DNA from 3 places in the Neobacillus sp. 19 genome. Region 1 is predicted to be linked to each of the others. Evidence: riboswitches for the same ligand, from Rfam matches in the RefSeq annotation. Region 1 holds a riboswitch; each other region holds the start of a gene.
What was found. Region 1 has a riboswitch for cyclic di-GMP ahead of ACO1D1_RS01790 (hypothetical protein). Riboswitches for the same ligand answer to the same signal wherever they lie in the genome.
Positions count from the first base shown of each region.

Region 2: it holds a riboswitch for cyclic di-GMP, as region 1 does, so the genes downstream of both, ACO1D1_RS17130 (DUF192 domain-containing protein) here and ACO1D1_RS01790 (hypothetical protein) in region 1, are expected to answer to the same signal.
Region 3: it holds a riboswitch for cyclic di-GMP, as region 1 does, so the genes downstream of both, ACO1D1_RS19920 (anti-repressor SinI family protein) here and ACO1D1_RS01790 (hypothetical protein) in region 1, are expected to answer to the same signal.

Region 1 covers NZ_JBMPZU010000010.1:47,803-54,749, forward strand. The annotation lists gene ACO1D1_RS01765 (MerR family transcriptional regulator) at 1-287, opposite strand, end outside; gene ACO1D1_RS01770 (DUF378 domain-containing protein) at 486-683, shown strand; gene ACO1D1_RS01775 (ATP-binding cassette domain-containing protein) at 892-1,863, shown strand; gene ACO1D1_RS01780 (ABC transporter permease) at 1,872-2,636, shown strand; gene ACO1D1_RS01785 (NAD(P)/FAD-dependent oxidoreductase) at 2,787-4,013, opposite strand; cyclic di-GMP riboswitch class I at 4,315-4,402, shown strand; gene ACO1D1_RS01790 (hypothetical protein) at 4,477-5,166, shown strand; gene ACO1D1_RS01795 (HD-GYP domain-containing protein) at 5,253-6,164, shown strand; gene ACO1D1_RS01800 (DsrE family protein) at 6,335-6,673, opposite strand; gene ACO1D1_RS01805 (nuclear transport factor 2 family protein) at 6,755-6,947, shown strand, end outside.
Region 2 covers NZ_JBMPZU010000056.1:22,416-29,362, reverse strand. The annotation lists gene addA (helicase-exonuclease AddAB subunit AddA) at 1-1,106, shown strand, start outside; gene ACO1D1_RS17160 (spore germination protein) at 1,179-1,397, opposite strand; gene ACO1D1_RS17155 (spore germination protein GerPE) at 1,460-1,846, opposite strand; gene ACO1D1_RS17150 (spore gernimation protein GerPD) at 1,827-2,033, opposite strand; gene gerPC (spore germination protein GerPC) at 2,030-2,656, opposite strand; gene ACO1D1_RS17140 (spore germination protein GerPB) at 2,762-2,998, opposite strand; gene ACO1D1_RS17135 (spore germination protein) at 3,015-3,236, opposite strand; cyclic di-GMP riboswitch class I at 3,499-3,585, shown strand; gene ACO1D1_RS17130 (DUF192 domain-containing protein) at 3,720-4,052, shown strand; gene ACO1D1_RS17125 (Flp family type IVb pilin) at 4,069-4,257, shown strand; gene ACO1D1_RS17120 (A24 family peptidase) at 4,373-4,882, shown strand; gene ACO1D1_RS17115 (TadE/TadG family type IV pilus assembly protein) at 4,879-5,262, shown strand; gene ACO1D1_RS17110 (pilus assembly protein TadG-related protein) at 5,274-6,191, shown strand; gene cpaB (Flp pilus assembly protein CpaB) at 6,201-6,902, shown strand; gene ACO1D1_RS17100 (AAA family ATPase) at 6,923-6,947, shown strand, end outside.
Region 3 covers NZ_JBMPZU010000059.1:41,548-48,494, reverse strand. The annotation lists gene ACO1D1_RS19940 (DNA topoisomerase III) at 1-1,108, shown strand, start outside; gene hutH (histidine ammonia-lyase) at 1,423-2,949, shown strand; gene ACO1D1_RS19930 (hypothetical protein) at 2,984-3,193, opposite strand; gene ACO1D1_RS19925 (carbohydrate kinase family protein) at 3,761-4,726, shown strand; cyclic di-GMP riboswitch class I at 4,998-5,089, shown strand; gene ACO1D1_RS19920 (anti-repressor SinI family protein) at 5,120-5,266, shown strand; gene ACO1D1_RS19915 (helix-turn-helix domain-containing protein) at 5,336-5,665, opposite strand; gene map (type I methionyl aminopeptidase) at 5,925-6,674, shown strand; gene ACO1D1_RS19905 (DUF1128 domain-containing protein) at 6,727-6,947, opposite strand, start outside.

The sequences.
Region 1 (6,947 bases):
TTATACAAAGCGGCTTTTATTTCCTCATAAGATTTGCTAACGGGTGTGGATTCAATAGCCTGGTGTGTTGACTGATTTAAAAGTTGAACAGCCTCACTAATTTTCATATGATTTTTTGTTGTTTGTTCTTTTAACCATTTTAAAATTCCTATATCCTCATTGCTGTATAAGCGGTGCCCGCCTTCCGTTCGCACGGGATTAACTACATGGTACCTATTTTCCCAGGCTCGTATCGTTACAGTTGGAATGTCGAGTAATTCAGACACCTTTTTAATACTGTACATCATCCTTCACCTCACTTTATCTATACATATTTTATACAAAACCTTCGCGGGATTCAAGGGGGACAGGATGTGGTGAATTGAATGAAATAGTGAGATCAACAGTGGAATTATTAAAAAATTAAAAAAACACTTGCTAACTTTGTATAGTATTTGTATAATATTTTTAAGAAGTTATACAAAAGTTAAAGGAGGGTATTTTTGATGAAAACGTTAAATCTGATTGCTTTAGTATTGATTATTGTTGGTGGATTAAACTGGTTATTAGTGGGCCTGTTTAAATGGGATCTTGTTGGAGGCATTTTCGGCGGGATGGACAGTATTATGGCAAGAGTCGTCTATATCCTTGTTGGCCTTGCAGCTATCTACAGTTTAAAGCTCTTATCTGCTGTTTCAAAATAGAATGAATGATTTAGTAGCTGCCATGTTTGCAGCTATTTTTTTTACCTTGAGTAATTGTTAATACTCTGGTAATTATTTTTAAAAATTTTATTTATTATTATAAATTGACTAACCGGTATATATAAATAAATAAATAAGTTACACAAAAATTTATTATAAAGCCTTTTAATAAAAGATTTATCATTATGTAACTTGGGGAGTGATTAGTATGAAACCAATAATTCAGGTGGAGAATCTGGTTAAAACCTTTAAGGGAAATGTGCAAGCCGTAAAAGGGGTCTCATTCGATGTTGCAGAGGGTGAGTTTTTTTCTTTTCTTGGGCCAAATGGCGCCGGTAAATCCACTACTATACAAATGATCACCACCCTATTAAAACCCACATCGGGCAAAGCTGAAATTGCGGGCTTTGATGTCATAAATGAGCCTGAACAAATACGGCGTGTAATTGGAGTTGCCCTGCAAGAAACGGGAATTGATCCGCAGTTAACGGGGAGAGAGCTTTTGGAGTTGCAGGGGAAATTATTCGGTTTCCCCTCGAGCATGGCGAGGAAGAGAGCCGACGAATTATTGGAGCTTGTGGGATTAACAGAAGATGCTCATCGAAAATGTGGAAAGTATTCAGGCGGGATGCGGAGACGTCTAGACTTAGCATTAACTCTTGTCCAGCATCCAAAGGTCTTATTTTTAGATGAACCTACGACAGGACTTGATCCATATAATCGAAAACTGATCTGGGAAGAAATCCGTTTTCTCAATAAAGAAAAAGGCACGACTATTTTTTTGACAACTCAATATCTTGAGGAAGCGGATGAATTGGCTGATCGTATTTCGATTATCAACGAGGGAAAAATTGTTGCATCTGGTACTCAAGAGAACTTAAAAGCATCCATTGGGAAAGATGTCATTGATTTAGCCTTCACAAAAGAAGAAGAGGCAATGCGTGCGTCAGTTATACTCGAACCTTTAGCAGATGATGTGAAACAATCAGGGGCAAATCTTCGGTTGTTTGTAGAGAAAGCGACAGCCAAGCTGCCGGAAATGATTCGTCTATTAGATCAAGAGTTAATCACCCCCATTAGCTTGAACGTATCGCCTCCTTCTTTAGATGATGTGTTTTTAAATTTGACAGGTCATTCCATTCAATCAGAAAAATTAAAGAGAGAGGAGTCTTTTGCATAAAGATATTTGTGCAGCATACCTGGCTATTTACGAAAAGGAGTTTAGTGAATACGATTCGGAATCCTTTTGCCTTCATTCCAAATATGGTGATTAGTCTCTTTTTCTTATTGGTTTATCAAGCTGGACTAAGTGGGATTTCAAAACTCCCGGCATTTGGTGGTGCTAGTTATTTAGCGTTTATTCTGCCTGTATCTATTGTTTCCGGTGCGATCGGAGGGGCAGGAGGTGCGGGACAGTCGCTTATCACAGATTTGGAAAACGGCTATTTTTCCAGGCTTTTGTTGACACCGGCATCACGTCTTGCCATTGTTTTGGGGCCAATTATTGCTGGGATGCTTCAGCTTCTTGTTCAAACGATTCTTATCATGCTCATTGGATTTATTATGGGGCTAAAAGTGGTTACAGGTTTCAGTGGAGTTGTTGTTGTCCTTCTTCTCGCGGTGGGATGGGGTCTGGCTTTTGCTGGCTATTCCGTTGGGTTTGCTCTTCGTACGAAAAATGCTCAAGCTGCACAGGCTGGAACCTTTATCTTCTTTCCACTTTTATTTCTGAGCACGACCTTTGTACCTTATGACCTGATTGAAGCAAATTGGCTTAAAGTAGCAGCGCTAATCAATCCAACAACCTATGTCTTTGAAGGCATGCGTGCGGTCATGATACATGGCTGGGGTGAAAGTGATATTTGGAAGGCTTTTCTTGTCATTATTTTATTTTGTGTGGCGACCATCAGTTTTGCTGCTATTAGTGCTCGCCAGGCCGTGAGCAGAGGGTAGATTTTAAAGTTGAAATGGAAGTTGATCATCCTCCAAGGATGATTTTTGGAGGGGTTTGGCGAAATGACCTACACGGTAAACAGTTTTCAGCTTTTTTTAGGATAATAACAATGGAGCCCACTATCATAAGACGTGCGGCTCCATTGTTTATCAACTCTTGTTTAGCAAAGGGCGATCTTGCAAGTATAGAGCTAAATCGGGACAGTTCCCTTCAACAATCTCCTTTACAATAAGCTTCGACAGCAACTGGCTGTAAACCGTCCCGTTATCACCGAAGGCAAATAGAAAATAGCTATTTGGAAATGCCTCATATTTGCCGATAATCGGAATGCCGTCCAATGTGCCCCCATAAAATGCAGCTAAGTAATATTCCGGCTGTACTTGAATAGTGGGAAACATTTTATTAAATTCCTCAATCAGTTTATTCTTCTTGTGAATCAATTTACTATCGCGATCCTCAGGGTACGAAGTATTATCATCAAGTCCGCCTATGATAATCCGGTTATCTCTAGTTGTCCGCATAAATAAATAAGGACGTGCGGTTTCCCAAATGAGTGTCCTGTTATACCATTTAGAGAAATCATCGACTGGATTGGTTGTTACCGTATATGTACTTACAAAGGAGGCCTTTTTCTCTTTTTTGATTTCTATTCCTTCATAACCTGCTGCAAAAATAATATACCGTGCTTGGATAGAATGGCCATTCTTTGTAGAAACAATCATCTTTCCCCGTTCTTCATCATAATGATGACCGTTCATTTCCATATGTTCATATATTCGGGTTCCTTTTTTTGCGGAGTACTCCAACAGTGCATGTGTGTATTTGAAAGGATTGATTTCTGCATCGTTATATGAATAAATAGCGGCATCCCTGCTAAAAGGATATTTTGCTTCAATTTCTTCCTTCGTTAAAAAAGTAAGGTCACAATTATGCTGCTTTAAAAATTCATATTCCTTTTTTAGACTTTCAACGTCTTCTGCACAGCTTGCAGAATAGAGAGTATCTCTTCTGTTGAATTCACAATCAATGGTGACGTTCTTTGAGGCTGCCTCAATTTCATTAATCGCCTCCTTTAATAATTGTAAATGCCTTTCGATGTAATCTGCCCCAAAGGTGTTGATCAAATTGGTGAACATTTTTTCACCGGAATATTGCAGGAGGGCTGTATTCGTACTAGTACTGCCGCTGCCAATTGTTGATTTTTCAATTAGAACCACATCTAAATTAGTATTAGAGAGATAATATGCACACTGTGCCCCCGAGCTCCCGCCTCCGATGATTAATACATCACAAGAAAGGTCCTCTTCCAATACCGGGTATGATGGAGCATCAGGAAAAGTAGAAGGCCAATAATAGGTTCCAGATTGTAAATTCATCTATATCCCCCAGTTATTAAGTAAGTATAATGTTACTATTTCCAACCTCATTTTGTGTATGCAAAAATCTACTCAGACCACGGTGAAATAATAAGTACCGTCCTTATGTTGACATAACGTCCGCCCGGGTGCGTAAAAATGATAAATAATAAGAGATATAGAAAGGGAGTTGGGGAATTGGTGAAGGCAAAGGCACAAATGGAAGTGGAACAATATAGGTTTTGCTAGAATACAAAATATGACAAAATCAGTCATGGAATTGGGTATTTCTACCCTGTATAATGATGGTAGATAATAAAATAGACTCAGAGGGCAACTTATCTGAAAGGATACGGACGCAAAACTATAGGGGCTAAAGTAGGGATCTACTATGCCAGCCAGTTGCGAAAAGAAGAAAGGCCCTTTTTCATCCTTCGGGTCTTTTTGTCGTCTAAAATAGAAAAATGGGGTGTGAAGCAAGAGTATGAAAAAAGTATTGGCGATTTTATTATCAGCTGCAGTATTTTTAGGAATTGCTTCTCCAGCTTTTGCTGCTGAGGATGATTATCAAAAGGGAATTGAATTAATTGAAAAGGCAAACAAGGAAATTGATAAAAAGATAGAAGAAGCGGTAGGAAGAGCAGATCGATTGCAAGCCGACTACCTCCTTGACATTCGCAAAGTCGAAGAAGGAGATCAAGTCGTAAAGTTAAAAAATGAAAGAGAAAAAACTTTATCTAATTTAGAGTCTTCTAAAAATGATGTGAAAAAACAAGAAGAATTAAATAAGAAGTTAGCAGAAATTAGTGCCAAGTTAGAAGATGAACAAGCCAAAATTAATAGTAAAATAACCGAGATCAATCAGGAAATTAATAAGGCTACAGGACAGCTGTTGTCCGGAGATGATAAAGACGTTCAAAAGTTAGAAGAAAAAATCAACAAGCTGAATCAGAAGCTGAATGAAAAATCAGCGAAATATGATGAAAAAACGAAACGTTTTACAAAGGATTTAGATAAGGTCATTACTGGTGTATATGAAGAAACACTTAAAATGTCGGATGAAACGATTAAAAAGGCTGCTGGAAAGGGCGTTCAAGCTGAGTGCAGCTGGAAGCTAGTTCGTTTTGCTGATAAGTGGGTGTGGATTGATCCGATTAGAATAGTCGGATGTTGATATTATTTCACATTTCTGAAAAATTTATAGTAAAATAAAAACGAGTTCTTATTGAGCTCGTTTTTATTCGTATTAAGGGGGATATCATGAAAGGATTTATGATTGGAAAAAAAGGGTCTTTTGTCGAAAAGGTAGATTTCGAGAATAATGGAGTATTTAGTTTGTTAACCCGGGGGGATGGAGTTGAAATTATCCACCAAGTAATAGAAGAAGGTAGAATGTTCTATGTTTATCCAAGCGAGAACGCTAAAGCTCTGGAGTTTTATTATCTATTATCTGGGCAAGTCGTTTGTGAACTAGATCATAAAAAGTTTACACTAGGTCCCGAAGATTACTTTTCTGCAAAAGGTCTTAATAATCCAATCCACTTTACCACCCTTTCGAAAGTAACCTTATTATGCGTGTTTACGGAACAAACCTTTGTTCATATAAGTAAGGATATATCTTCCCTTATGGAAATTATGAAACAAGTAGAATTAAAAGATAGATATACCCATAAACATAGTGATCGAGTGGCAAAGTATTCAGTAAAAATAGCAAAAAAATTAAAACTAAGTAAAGAACAATTAGAGAATTTAACAGTGGCTGCAGTGCTTCATGATATTGGTAAAATTCATGTGCCTATTGAGATATTAAATAAAACTGGACGTTTAACAGATGAAGAATTTGAAATAATCAAGAAACACCCTGTCGATGGCGCAGAAATGGTGAAGAACTCCTATTATAAGGAGCTGTCTCCTATTATTGAACAGCACCATGAAAGGATAAATGGCACTGGCTACCCGTATGGATTAAGGGGAGATAACATCCTTTTAGAAGCAAGAATTATTGCTGTGAGTGATACATTCGATGCAATGACAGAAGATCGGGCGTATAGAAAAGCGTTTAAAGAACAGATTGCAATAGATGAACTTAAAAGACTCGCTGGATCCCATTATGATATGGACGTGGTGTCGGCATTTGAACAAATATTAAGAGAAGAAGGACGAATCAACTAAGCCAGTTGGTGTAAATGTGAGTGATTCTCCCTGCTATAAATAATCAACAGGTTTTTGTTGTATAAAAGGGAATAATTATTAAATGGAACTGCACTTCAATTGTTGGAGCTGCCCCAATAATTGTAGGTGCAGTTTTGACAGACTCCTTAAGGAAAAACTTTACCACCAAATCAAGATAATGTAATTACTTCATATTTTGAGGCTAACTCAATAAAGTCGGCCATCCCGCTGATTTTCCCGGCTACAAGTTTATCGTTTAACTCATAAAAATCTACACATGTTTTACAAGCAAGAACGTCAATCCCCTTTTCTTCCAGTTCTTTTAATTGGAGAGAAACAAGCGAGCTTTCCGTTAATGTAAATACGCCGCGGTTCATGCAAAAAACAGCCACAGGCAGCTCTTCCCTTTGCTTAAGAATAGTAAAAAAGGTTTCTAATACTCCTTCACCTAGGTCTGCATCTCCTTTGCCAAGCTGATCTGAAGCAAGTAAAATTACTTTGTTTTTCAATTTCTCCACCTCACTGAATTAATAATGCTAAACAATAGTATAAAATGAAAGTAACATTTAAAAGGAAAGGACGATTTTTATATGGAAAAAAAAGCAAAGGCAATGATATGCCTTAAAGACCATGCCGTGTCGTTCCTGCAACTCGTATCATCGGGAAGTATAGATGAGGCATACGAGAGATACGTAGACCAAGGCTTTTGTCACCATAATCCCTATTTCCGTGGCGATGCTGATTCTTTAAAGGCTGCAATGAAAGAGAATGCAGCGGAGACAC
Region 2 (6,947 bases), on a different contig from region 1:
TGGCGATGACGAGGGCGAAAGAAAAGCTCTTTATGACAGCAGCTTTAAAGGATGCGGCGAAAGCAATCGACAAATGGAATGATGTTTCCTCACATACTGAATGGCTGTTAGAGGATTTTGAGCGGGCATCGGCCATGAGCTATATCGACTGGATTGGACCGGCATTGATCCGTCATCAAAACTGCGATGAATTAAGGAATACAAGTGAAAAAGGTAAACGTGTACCGGTGGAAATCACTGAGCATCCGTCTTCTTGGAAAATTAAAGTGAAAAGTGCAGAAGAAATTAAAAAACAGGAAACGAAACTTAACATGCAAGAGGATTATTTTCTGGAAAGAGTTCAAAAGTTTGAGCAAGTCCCGGCAGAATCTTCATTTGCTATGGAAATAAAGGACCGGCTGACATGGGAATATTCCTTCCCCGATGCCACAGTCCATCGTTCAAAGCAATCTGTTTCAGAAATTAAACGCTTCGCAGAAATGACGGATGAGCATAGCGGTACGGAATTAGTTCGAAGATTTAAAAAGTCAATTATAAAACGGCCAAAGTTTATGCAAGAAAAACAGTTGAGCCCTGCCGAACGGGGGACGGCGATGCATATGGTGATGCAGCATGTGGATTTGACAATCCCTGTTAGTGAAGAATCCATTCGGAGGCAATTAGATTGGATGGTTGACAATGAATTGTTAACTCCGGAGCAGTCCGCGGTTATTGACAGTGAATTAATAGTGCAATTTTTCAACTCAAATCTAGGCAGAAGATATTTTCATGCCAAAGCCATTCACAGGGAAATTCCATTCACTCTTTCATTGCCTGCTAGTGAGGTTTACCCAAACTGGAAAGAAGCAGATGAATTTGTATTTGTCCAAGGAATCATTGATTGTATTCTGGAGGATGATCATGGGCTTGTCCTGATTGACTATAAAACAGATGGAATAACAGGAAGGTATAGGGGAGGCTTTCATCAGGCCGCACCAATCCTTGAAGAAAGATACAGGGTGCAGATTAACTTATATACGAAGGCGATCGAACAAATCTGGAAAAGAGATGTCACAGAAAGATATTTATTTTTCTTTGATGGAGCGCACATTTTAAAAGTAGAATAAACATGAAAAAGGACATAAACCCATGGATGGTTTATGTAAATGACATAAACCCATGGATGGTTTATGTCATTTTTAATTATTCCCGGCTATCGGCTGGTCAATCACATTTGTATCAAGTACATTTGTACCACTGATTCCATTATTCGCGACGATTAAGCCACCGGTGTTAAATCCTCCAGAGCCGGCAAAGGTTTTCGTGCTGCTCTTTGGAGAGATATAAACAGTATCTCCGAATTGGACAATTCCTCCGCTCACATTCACGATTTGTACTGGACCAATAATCGCTGGCATTAAAACACACCTTTTCAGTATGAACTATCTAGTTATTTTACCTATACTAACATATGCATTAATTATATGTCCTGTTCATGGCCTTCGAGCAACAGCTGACGGATATGCTTAACTCTTACCTCCATCGAAACATTTCGAGTGTTTCCAACATGTAAAACCGACGAAGAAGAAACAGCCGTAACATCAATGTTATTAACTTTTATGATGGGATTAATATTGTGGCGTAAAAAAGATATTGATTCGGTAATAGGCGGCAATGGCAGAGGCTTTTTAAAAGTTCGATAGGAAGGAAAGTTACCTTCATCCCCGTAGAATATTTCTGCTTCCCTTTGAATAGCAAGGGCCCTGGAAAATCCATTAAGAATGCAGGAATCTCCAAGCTGAATAACGGAGCTGAAAGCCACTTGCTTTACTTCGATATGGTCTACGCTAGAGATTCGGGTTAGCATATCCAGGGGTCACATCGCGTTCTAACGGAACAAATGGCCCAATTATTAAGGATTCTGGTGGTGTGTCAAATGCAGATGTCAGCTGGATGGTTTCCGTATCTCCTATCATAAATAATGAGGAGCTTGCGACCGCCATGATTTTAATATTATCGACATGGAGGATGCGATTGTAAACTTCAAAGTTCATTCCGTCTTCATTCCTTTCACATTCTCAGGTAAGTTAGTTAAAAAGACGATAACACCACTTTGTATTTCCTGCTTTAGTGCTTCGATGATGATTTCTTCGATTGGAGGGGCTTTCGTATCCGGCTGAACCTTAGCGGCGTTCGTTTTAAGATGATAGTCGATCCGGTTAGGCAGCTGTTTGATAATATCTTCTTTAATGAAGGACAAATAGGATTCATTTGCTGGAATCGCCATGTTCCTTTGAGCATCATTCACAATTAGCGGTAAGTCCGTTTCTAAATAGTCATGGATCGCCTCTTCAATTTTCATTGATATTCGCATTTGTTCTTTTGGAGAAAATGGGGTTTTTAATGATTGATTTTGTACTGCAAAGTCTTCAATTCCGGATAAATCGTTAGGATTCAAGCCAATATTTAACGTTCCTTCAAGAGTCTCAACTTTCAATTGGTCAAATTTATATTCAATCCTCTCCACATTAATCGCGGGTTTCTCCCCTATTTGCGTTATATCAGCTCTTAATTTTTGAATTGTCTGTTCTAAAGCTTCAATTCTCTTCTCCTGCGCCTGAATAGACATCTGCAGCCATTGAAGATATTGGTAAAGATCCTGATACAAGTAAATCACCTCGCCAGCGAATCGCCTTTTTGAGCTTGTGTTCTAACTATATGCACAAACTCAGTTGGATTTGCTTCTTTTCCACAAGTTCATAAGGCTGACAAGGTTTTTCCATTACCTGACCGGAGCCTGTAATGGTACTGAAGGTGTCAGTATTTGTTCTGAAGGTGCCGGTATTTGTCCTTCTGGTTTAATTCCTGCTGGCGCCGGTTTTATGAAACCGCCAGTATTATATAGATGTGCTAGAGGCTTTATGATTCCGGCACTGCCAATTTGCAGGACAGAGGAATTGGTAATTCCACCAATTTTTATGAAATTAATCTGAATGGACTGCTGAATATAAAAATTCAATTTGACCACCCGTTCATTACATATTAAGGAAATTATTTTGGTCTATGACATCTGGGTCAGAAGTATTTGTTGAACTTAATCGGTTGTAAACATCAACCTGATCGCCTGTATTAAAGGAACCAGCTCCAGAAAATGTTTTGGCCGTAGCAAATGGCATAATTTTATAGACATCGCCAATATGAAAAACAGAGCTGTTTCCAAGTGTAATGACCTGTGCAACCCCAACAATTGCTGGCATGAGCACCACCCTTTGTTCATTTTCTCTTTTACATCATATGTATAGGCGGATATAATGTGATTTATTCGCCTAAATATACCCATTGACACTAGTGAGGATTACTTATTTACGGGTATTTTTCATATTTTTTAAGGGTTGAACATTAAAATAGTAATAAATACCTATGCTTTTCGACATAAAATGATAAATTAGTAGGATATTCGATAGGTTTAAAAAGTACTAATATGTGTGTAAGAGATCAGTCGGAAAAACAAACACTGATTCTCGATAAAGGCAAAACTGATGAAAATCAGTGACGCAAAGCTACAGGGGCTAAGGTGCTTTTGCACTACGCCAGCCAGTTACCGAAAGAAAAGGGTGTTTCATATTAGATATTTATGTATACATAGCTTTTTTATGTGTCTATAAATTTCTATGTCTATTAACCCCCCTTTCGGTAAAGGCGGGGTTATTTCTATTTTGGAGGTGAAATCATTGAAAGTCGTGAATCTGACAAACGGAGCGGAACTGGCAAACTATGTATCAACCGCGGATACCTTTTTTAAAAGGCTGAAGGGTCTGATGTTTTCGAAAAGTTTACCAGCAGGACACGGCTTATTAATCCAACCCTGCCAATCGATCCATACCTTCTTCATGAAATACTCCATCGATGTCCTATACTTAAGCAAAGATTTAGAAATTGTAGGCCTGGACGAAACGGTACAGCCTGCAAAGGTAGGAAAGATTCGAAAAAAAGCATATTCTGTGCTGGAACTGCCGGCAGGCACCATTCAGAAAACAGAAACGAAAATTGGAAACTATGTAACTATAAAATGAAAAGGGGTTTTTACAAATGATGAACAAAATGAAGGCTTTATTAACTGAAGAACAAGGACAAGGTATGACAGAGTATGGATTAGTGTTGGGTGTTATTGCTGTTGGAGTTGTTACCATCCTTGTCACCATGCGCGGACAGATTCAAGGATTGTTCCAAAAAGCAACTGACGCTTTAACTGAATCTACCAAAACTCCAACACCTTAATTTGGAAAACAGATTTATTCTATCCAGCCTTGCGTTTTGCTGCAAACGTAAGGCTGTTTTACTATCAAAAGGCAGATTGCGGACCATGACATCTTGTTAGAAAGGAGCGCACGAAGTGTGGAGTAATTATTTATTAATTATACTTTTAATCATCTGCGTTATTACGGATCTCAAGGAGCGGAAGATTTACAATGTGGTGTTATTTCCAAGTTTATTGCTGGCGTGGATCATCCATGCTGCGACGGGCGGGCTTTCCGGTTTGACAACGGCATTGCTTGGAACAGTTGTTGGTTTGGGCATTTTATTCATTCCCTATCTTCTTGGTGGTATGGGAGCGGGCGACGTTAAGCTGCTGGCTGTTATTGGCGGCATAAAAGGAATCGGGTTTGTGCTTTGGGCCTCTCTATATATGGCGTTAGCAGGCGGAATCATCGCTATTTTTGTCCTTCTTTTACGTAAAGGATTCCTGAAACGAACTCTTTACTATATCCATAGTTTAAAGCACGGTCTTCATGTTTCACTCATCGACAGCAAAGAGACAGGGAAGTCAACATTCCCATACGGTGTTGCGATTGCAGCTGGAGCACTGTACCAAATCTTTTTCCCAGGTGTTCTCCCGTTATGAGAAAAGATGAACGAGGCCAATCGCTGGTTGAAACAGCACTCATCTTACCAATCTTTTTATTGATTTTGGTGGGTATCCTTGATTTTGGCAGATTAACCTATTCCTATGCCCATTTACACATGGCTGCACAGGAAACAGTAAGGCTTGCCGGCTTAGGTGAAAAGGATGTGGATCTTACTGCCTTTGCCCAAAAATACGTTCATTTAGGGAACAAAACGGATTTAGTGGTCCTACCTTCACCGAAGGATTCCTTAAGGCACTCGGGAGATTATGTCAAGGTCACCCTGCGGTATCCCTTTCAATTTTTTACGCCATTTGTGTCAAAGCTGTTTCCCTCCCCGTTTATGATTGAAACGGATTCAACGATTCGCGTGGAATAGAAGGTGTTTGTATGCAGTATTTTTTAAAAAAAATAGTAAATGATGAGCAAGGAAATGCCCTGATTCTTGGTGCTGTCACAATGATGTTCATCTTGTTTATGGCTGGACTTGCAATAGATGGCAGCTTACTTTATATGAAAAAAAGTCAATTGCAAAAGGAAGCAAATGCCGCCGTCCTTTCAGGTGCACAAGAGTTGCCTAATACAGAGCAAAAAGTAACGGATACCGTTCAAACGGTATTAAATGCCCATAAGGACGCAGCATCATTGTCCAAGCTGGATATTACTTTAGGTCAGAAAGTGTCAGCGACATTAACGAAACCTGTAGATCTGTCCTTTGCCCGAGTTTTTGGTTTGGAACAGGTAAATGTCAAGGCCCATGCAGCGGCAGGCCTGGCTGCTGTTGGCAAATCGGTCGGTGCGGCTCCTTTGGGAATTGATGAAAGTATCCCGCTTGAATACTTGAAGGAGTATAAATTAAAGGTCGATTCATCAGATTCACTTACCGGTAATTTTGGAATATTAGCGCTCGGCGGACCAGGGGCGAAGACATACGAAGAAAATCTGCGTGTAGGCTATCAATCGGAAATAAAAATTAATGATGTGATTGATACCCAAACCGGTAATATAGCCGGTAAAACCAGGGATGTCGTCAATATGCGTGTCAATGGGTGTTCACAGCCTCCTGGTGATTATAGCCTGCGCGATTGTTCGAGGATTCTCTTGGTATTAGTCTATAAACCATATAATTATGGCGGCGGACAAATGAAACAAGTTCAAGTAACAGGGTTTGCTTATTTTTACATTACGAGTCCGATGAATACGAATGATACTTCCATTACTGGAGTTTTTATAAAAAGAGCAGGCTCGGGAGAATATGTCGAGGGAAGCAAGGATAGAGGAGCATACAGCATTCGATTAACGAAGTAGGTGATAATTGTGAAAGCGAAAATGGTTTTAATGCTATCACTTGTTATGGGGGCTATAACCACCATTTTGTTTTTTCAATATATGAAGCAGATGAATACAGAACCAGCTGCAGCAGTTGAAATGGTTGATGTAGTGGTGGCGAGGGAAAAAATTGATAAAAACGAAAAAATTAGTGCTCAGAAGCTGGAAATAGTGAAAATATCAGAAAAAGACATTCTTCCAGAAACAGTTAAAACAATATCTGAAGCTGAAGGTAAACTTGCGACAGCCATGATTGAAAGAGGCGAACCGATTTTCTCTCATCGGCTTGGCACGGAGAAAGAGGAAGGTGTGTATGTGTCGCGCAAAGTGAGGGAAGGCTTCACAGCCGTATCCGTTGGTGTAAACATTAACCAGTCAGTCTCCAATTTAATAGAGCCTGAAGATGAAGTAGACGTTGTTTTTACAAAAATAATCAAGGACGCTGCCAATCAAGATATAACCGAATCGGTGATGTTGCTTAAAAAAGCACGGGTATTAGCGGTAGGCAGGAAGATGCAGACACCGGAAAATACCAAGGAGCCCTATGCGGAATATAGCTCTGTCACGTTAGAATTAAAACCAGATGATGCTGTAAAGCTTGTGAATGCCTCTGAAGCAGGGAAGATTCATTTTATCTTAAATAAACGTCCACTAATGACGGAAGAAAATAAACCGAAGCAAAATGATTAAGTTATGGAAGGTGACCATTCATGACAAGCCATGAAAATACGCAGA
Region 3 (6,947 bases), on a different contig from region 1:
GGTATCCGATCATCATGCGATTATTCCGACTGAAGGATACGTTAACTTTTCCGCTTTTACAGATAAAGAACGAAAAATTTATGATTTAGTTGTTAAACGCTTCCTGGCGGTATTATTCCCGGCATTTGAGTACGAGCAATTAACGCTCCGTGCGAAAATTGGTGAGGAAAACTTCGTTGCAAGAGGAAAAACCATTTTGTCGCTTGGTTGGAAGGAAGTTTACAATAATCGGCTTGATGAGGACGATGAAAATGATGATCTGAAAGAGCAGATTTTACCTCGGATCGATAAAGGTGATACATTAAACGTCAAACTAATTGCTCAAACATCAGGTCAAACAAAGCCGCCTGCTCATTTTAATGAAGCGACCTTACTGTCGGCAATGGAAAATCCAACAAAGTATATGGATACGAAAAACAAACAATTGGCCGAGACCTTAAAATCGACTGGCGGCCTTGGTACGGTAGCGACACGTGCGGATATCATTGATAAGCTATTCAATTCATTCTTAATTGAAAAGCGCGGCAAAGACATTCATATTACTTCTAAAGGTCGTCAATTGTTAGATTTAGTGCCTGAGGAACTTAAATCCCCGACTTTAACAGCCGAGTGGGAGCAGAAGCTTGATCAAATTGCCCATGGTAAGTTGAAAAAAGAAGTATTTATTAGTGAAATGAAAACCTACACAAAAGAAATTGTTACTGAAATTAAATCAAGTAATAAAAAGTATAAGCACGACAACATTTCTACAAAGAATTGTCCGGACTGTGGAAAGCCTATGCTTGAAGTGAATGGCAAAAAAGGAAAAATGCTTGTGTGCCAAGACCGGGAATGCGGTCATCGTAAAAATGTTTCTCGCACCACAAACGCACGCTGCCCGCAATGTCATAAAAAACTTGAGCTGCGTGGTGAAGGTGAAGGCCAAATCTTCGCATGTAAATGTGGATATCGTGAAAAACTATCTGCTTTCCAAGCGCGCCGTAAAAAAGAATCTGGTGGTAAAGTAGATAAACGGACTGTACAAAAGTATTTGAAAAACCAGCAAAAGGAAGAAGAACCTTTGAATAATGCATTAGCAGAAGCATTAAAAGGATTGAAGTTTGATTAACAGCATACTAAGGGGTTATTCATGAAGATGACATATCTTATTGAATAGCCCTCTTTTACGTTCCTTTTGTATATTATCCTGCTAAAGTGTTATCGTGTTAAAATTCAGAAAATTCAATTGACAAATAAGGTTTTTATCCCATACAATATTATCATTAGAATAGTTAATAGAATGGAATGATGACGAATGAGGCATCTCAAAAAATTAGATCAATATTCATTTGTTTTTATAAAAGAGGCTGGACTCCCAATCTAATGTGATTCGGAATCCAGCCTCTTTCTTTATTATACTAAAGTGGTAGAGGAGAGAGAAATGTGATAACACTTACAGGCAATAGTTTAACATTGGAACAGATGAAAGATATTTTATTCCGCAAGCAAAAGGTCAGTGCATCCGAGACTAGTATGGCGGCTGTCCAAAAAAGCCGTGAAGCTGTTGAAAGAATTGTTTCGGAATCGAGAGTAGTTTATGGGATTACAACTGGGTTTGGAAAATTTAGTGATGTGCTGATTGAAAAAGACAATGTCCAGGATTTGCAGCTCAATTTAATTCGTTCCCATGCTTGCGGAATCGGTGATCCATTTCCTGAGGTTGTGGCAAAAGCAATGGTCCTCCTTCGTGCGAACGCACTATTAAAGGGATACTCAGGAATCAGACCACTTGTCATTGAAAGACTTTTGGAATTAGTAAATAAAGATATTACTCCCGTCATTCCGCAGCAAGGGTCCCTTGGCGCAAGCGGAGACTTGGCTCCACTATCGCATCTTGCGTTAGTGCTGATTGGTGAAGGGGAGGTATTTTACAAAGGCAACAAAATGGAATCACTTGAGGCGCTTCAACAAGAAGGAATCCTCCCGGTCACATTAGAAGCGAAAGAAGGTCTGGCCCTAATTAACGGAACACAGGCGATGACAGCAATTGGTGTTGTCGGTTACTTGGAAGCCGAGCAGCTGGCACATGAAAGTGAATTGATTGCGTCGATGACAATTGAAGGACTGAACGGGATCATTGATGCCTTTGCAGAAGAAGTCCATGTGGCAAGGGGCTATCAACAGCAGATTGATACAGCAGCAAGAATCCGTATGTATTTAAGTGATAGTCTACTAACCACACAGCAGGGAGAATTAAGGGTTCAAGATGCTTATTCGCTCCGTTGTATCCCGCAAGTTCATGGTGCTTCTTGGCAGGCACTTGATTATGTGAAAGAAAAACTAGAAATTGAAATGAATGCGGCAACAGACAACCCGCTAATTTTTGATGATGGTGAAAAAGTCATCTCAGGTGGAAACTTCCATGGCCAGCCAATTGCTTTTGCAATGGACTTCATGAAAATTGCCGTTGCAGAATTGGCCAATATTTCCGAGCGGCGTATTGAACGATTAGTGAATCCGCAGCTAAATGACCTGCCGCCATTCTTAAGTCCTGAACCGGGCTTACAATCTGGGGCAATGATTATGCAATATGCGGCGGCTGCACTAGTATCTGAAAATAAAACACTTGCCCATCCTGCCAGCGTGGACTCCATTCCATCATCAGCCAATCAAGAGGATCACGTGAGCATGGGAACAATCGCGTCCAGACATGCGTATCAAATCATCCAAAATGTAAGGAGAGTCCTTGCTATTGAGCTTATTTGTGCAATGCAGGCTGTAGAAATTCGCGGGGTAGATAAAATGGCAAGTCATACAAAAATGTTCTTTGAAAAAGGGCGCGAACAAGTACCTTCCATTAAAAAGGACCGCATTTTCTCAAAGGATATTGAAAAAGCCGCAGAGTGGTTAAAGACCATTGAATTTTCACAATTTATCGGGAATTTAAGTATTGAAAAAGGTCAGTACTAAAAGCTAAAAGGCGTGAGAAATTCACGCCTTTTGATTATTCCATCTGTTCCGGCAGCAAGCGGGCAGTATCTCCACGCCCTTCGTCTTCCTCAATCCTATTTTTAAAGGCTTCCCTGGTAACTAGAAATTCCTCATCCCCAATCGCTTCTTTGCTGTGCTTTTCAGTTAGACTGTTTTCAGGGAAATTTCCGGGATGACCTTTCTTTTTATGTTCAAAATGTTCTCCGCGTGCCAAATTCAACACTCCTTTCGTCTTCGGATGTAGCATTCCCAAATAGACAAAAAAAAATAACTGATCAAAAAAAGCTGGAGATGAAGTGAACAACAATTTCACTTATCACCAGCCTTTGGCCGATAGGAAAGTATAACTTCCTATCAGGCATAAGTGCAACTACGCCTCTGTCTTCGCCAATCGGCGAATTTTCTTTATTTGTCGGGTTTGCATATTCGATCGAGAAAAAAGCCAGCAAATACAATAAACGCGATAGGAATTGAAAAGTTTAACACATGTATAACAGTCATAATAGTTTACACCACCATTATTAGAATATTAATAATATTAAGTATATTTAAATGTTATTAATATTATATGCTAAATGTCACAATTTAGACAAATTTAATCCTCATAATAATTTTATTAGGACAAAACTTGTTCTCATGCTTGTTTTAGGGGATTTTTTTGCACTCGAACAATCTTTCCAATATTGTCCACAAGGATTTTAAGGATTAGTATCGTAATAATTATATAGTAGGGAATATTATTGCAATTCTGCCTTGAATCAAAAATGTTTCCAAAGGAGTTGTACTGACAATGAATAGACAGGAAACAAAAAAAGTTGATATTCTCTGTATCGGCGGTGCAAATGTAGATTGGAAAATACAAGCCCTTAAACCCTTAGCCCACGGTACATCAAACCCGGCCTTAAGTATGAAGTCAAGAGGCGGGGTAGCTAGAAATATTGCAGAAAATGCGGGGCGGATTGGATTAAATACGGCTTTATTAGCCTATGTTGGAGCAGATTCTGAAGGAGAATGGCTCCTGCAAAAAACTAAAAACTTTGTTGATGTAAGTCCCACAGAAATAATTCAAGGAAAACCAACGGGAACCTATACAGCGGTACTTGATGATGATGGTGAGATGGCAATCGCCCTTGCAGATATGACAATTTATAATGAAGTGCAAAAATGTTTTTTTGAGACCAATATGCACTATATTAAAAGTGCAAAAATGATTTTAATAGATATGAATTTTCCCGCAGAGGTAATTGCACAAGTTATAAATAGCTGTAAAAAAACAGACATACCAGTTTGTATCGCAACAGTATCTGCACCTAAAACAGCGAAATTACCTGCCTCTTTAGATGGGGTTACATGGTTAATTGCCAATCAAAAAGAGGCTGAAGCCCTGTCGAAAATTAAGATTACCTCTGAGGGGGATTTCTACCGTGCAGCCGAATTGATCTTGAAAAAGGGTGTAGAGAAGGTAGTCATCACAAGACAAGAGAAAGGTTTAATTTATTTCACAAGAAATGGAGAAGCCGGAGCCATTGTACCGCCAAGTATTCCGGTTGTGGAAGTAACTGGAGCAGGCGATTCACTTATTGCAGGAATTTTATTTGGTTATTTAAAAGGCCTAAGTACTGAAGATGCCTGTAAAATTGGCATCACCTGTTCAATGATTACTCTCCAGACATGCGAAACAGTAAATCCCGAATTGAACCAACAGTTACTGCAGAAGGGATTTCAAAAATATTTCAGTAAGGGAGTAAGTTGTTAACGATTCTCCTTTACAAATTTTTATTGAATGAGAGGGGATTCTCTAAATTCCCCTCTCTTTTCTTTTTCGGAATGAAGAAAAGGGAAAGGTATTTGTAGAATATTGGGATATTTTGGGTGAAAAAGTAGTTCGAAACTTAATAAAAATGACAAATTATAACACCCTGTTATAAAAGGACTAGATATAATGAACATATCATTTAGGTTTAAGTAAATTGACCTAGCAGAAGATAGTAGAAAATGGTATTCGGTAATGCTTAAGTTGGACTGAAAACAGAAAAAGGCAAACCTTTTGAAAAACAGGGACGCAAAGCCGAGGATCTAAGGTGAGTGCCATACTTGCTATGATGGCCGGGCTACCTGGAATACGAAATGTATTTTAGGAGTGAGATGAATGTTCATTACGAATAGTGAAGTGAATGTGATCGACCAGGAATGGGTGGCACTGATATTAGAAGCAAAGAAACTTGGAATATCAATTGAAGATGTACGGGAATTTCTTAATCAAGATTCGCTAGGAGAGCCTTCAGGTACATATTAAATGAAAAAAGCATTCTACAAAAAGTGACATTTTTTGTAGAATGCTTTTCTTCTTTAGACAAAGTTCTGATTAATCATTATTATTTTGATTTATTCTCCACTTATTAAATTCTAGGAAATCACGAAATTGGTCCTTGGAAACACCTGAGCTCATAGCTTCTTTGACAAGATTCATCCATTCACTATCCAGTGTATCTTTGTCGATTTGCTCATGGATTAAATGTTCAACTGGAAGATTTAATACAGCAGCAATTTTTTCAAGAAATTGGATGGAAGGATTTTTTTGCAAATTTCTTTCAAGGGAACTTAAATAAGATTTTGCCACTCCGGCTTGTTCTGCAAGTTCGGATAAGGACATCTTCTTTTCTAATCGAAATTTCTTAACACGGTCACCAATCATTGGCTTTCACTCACCTATTTTTAATATTAATATATTTATTCTACCAAAAAGAATGGAAAAGTACCATATTAAGAACAAGTGATTATTACAATATCATGAACATCTCGAAAAGACGTTTCAAAGTAGCAACAAATTTTGAAAAAATGAGCGGTTAGAGGTAATATAAAAAGTGTTGCCATCAGAGTCAAAAGGTATATATATGTGAACCAAATTGTTCAATATACATAAAATTAACCATAAAGGAAGGGGATTATTCTTCATGATTGTCCTTAAATCTCAACGTGAAATTGAAGCAATGAAAAAGGCCGGAGATATTCTTGCAGCGTGCCATAAAGAAATTGCAAAACTAATACAACCAGGAATTACAACTTGGGAAATCGAGGAGTTTGTGGCCGAATTTCTCACTAAAAATGGAGCAACACCGGAACAAAAAGGCTACAAAGGTTATGAATATGCAACATGTGCAAGCATTAATGACGAAGTGTGTCATGGCTTTCCAAGAAAAGAACCATTAAAAGAGGGCGATATTGTCACGATTGATATGGTTGTTAATTATAATGGGGCTTTAGCCGATTCCGCATGGTCTTACGCAGTTGGCAAGGTTTCTGAGGAGACGGATCATTTATTAAAAGTAACAAAGGAAGCCTTATACAAGGGGATTGAACAGGCGGTTTCGGGCAATCGAATTGGAGATATTGGCCATGCCATTCAAGCCTTTGTTGAAAGCGAAGGTCTTTCTGTAGTCCGGGACTTTATTGGCCACGGGATTGGTGCGGTGATTCACGAGAAACCCGACGTTCCCCATTATGGACTGCCTGGGAAAGGGGCAAGAATTAAAGAAGGCATGGTATTTACGATTGAACCGATGGTGAATATCGGCAGATACCAAACAAAGATGGATGGCAATGGCTGGACGGCAAGGACATTCGACGGTAAATATTCAGCACAATATGAGCATACAATTGCCATTACAAAGGATGGCCCGATTATTTTAACCGAACAGAATTAAACCATAAAGAACCCCCGTTGTTTATGACAATAACGGGGGTCTCTTTATGGTTTTATTTCTTTCTCAAACTCCCTAGTTCCTCTACCAGCGCCTGCATTTCATTCGGGCTAAACGAATTCTTTTTAAGGACCATTTCATAAATTTCCTTTAATTCTTCATACATTTCTTCGTCAAAGTGTGAAGGCTTAATGGCCCCAAGATTTAGCACCTTTAATTTTTCCTTTATTTGTTCAATCATATATTCGACATTTTCAACAGATTTTTCCGATAAGT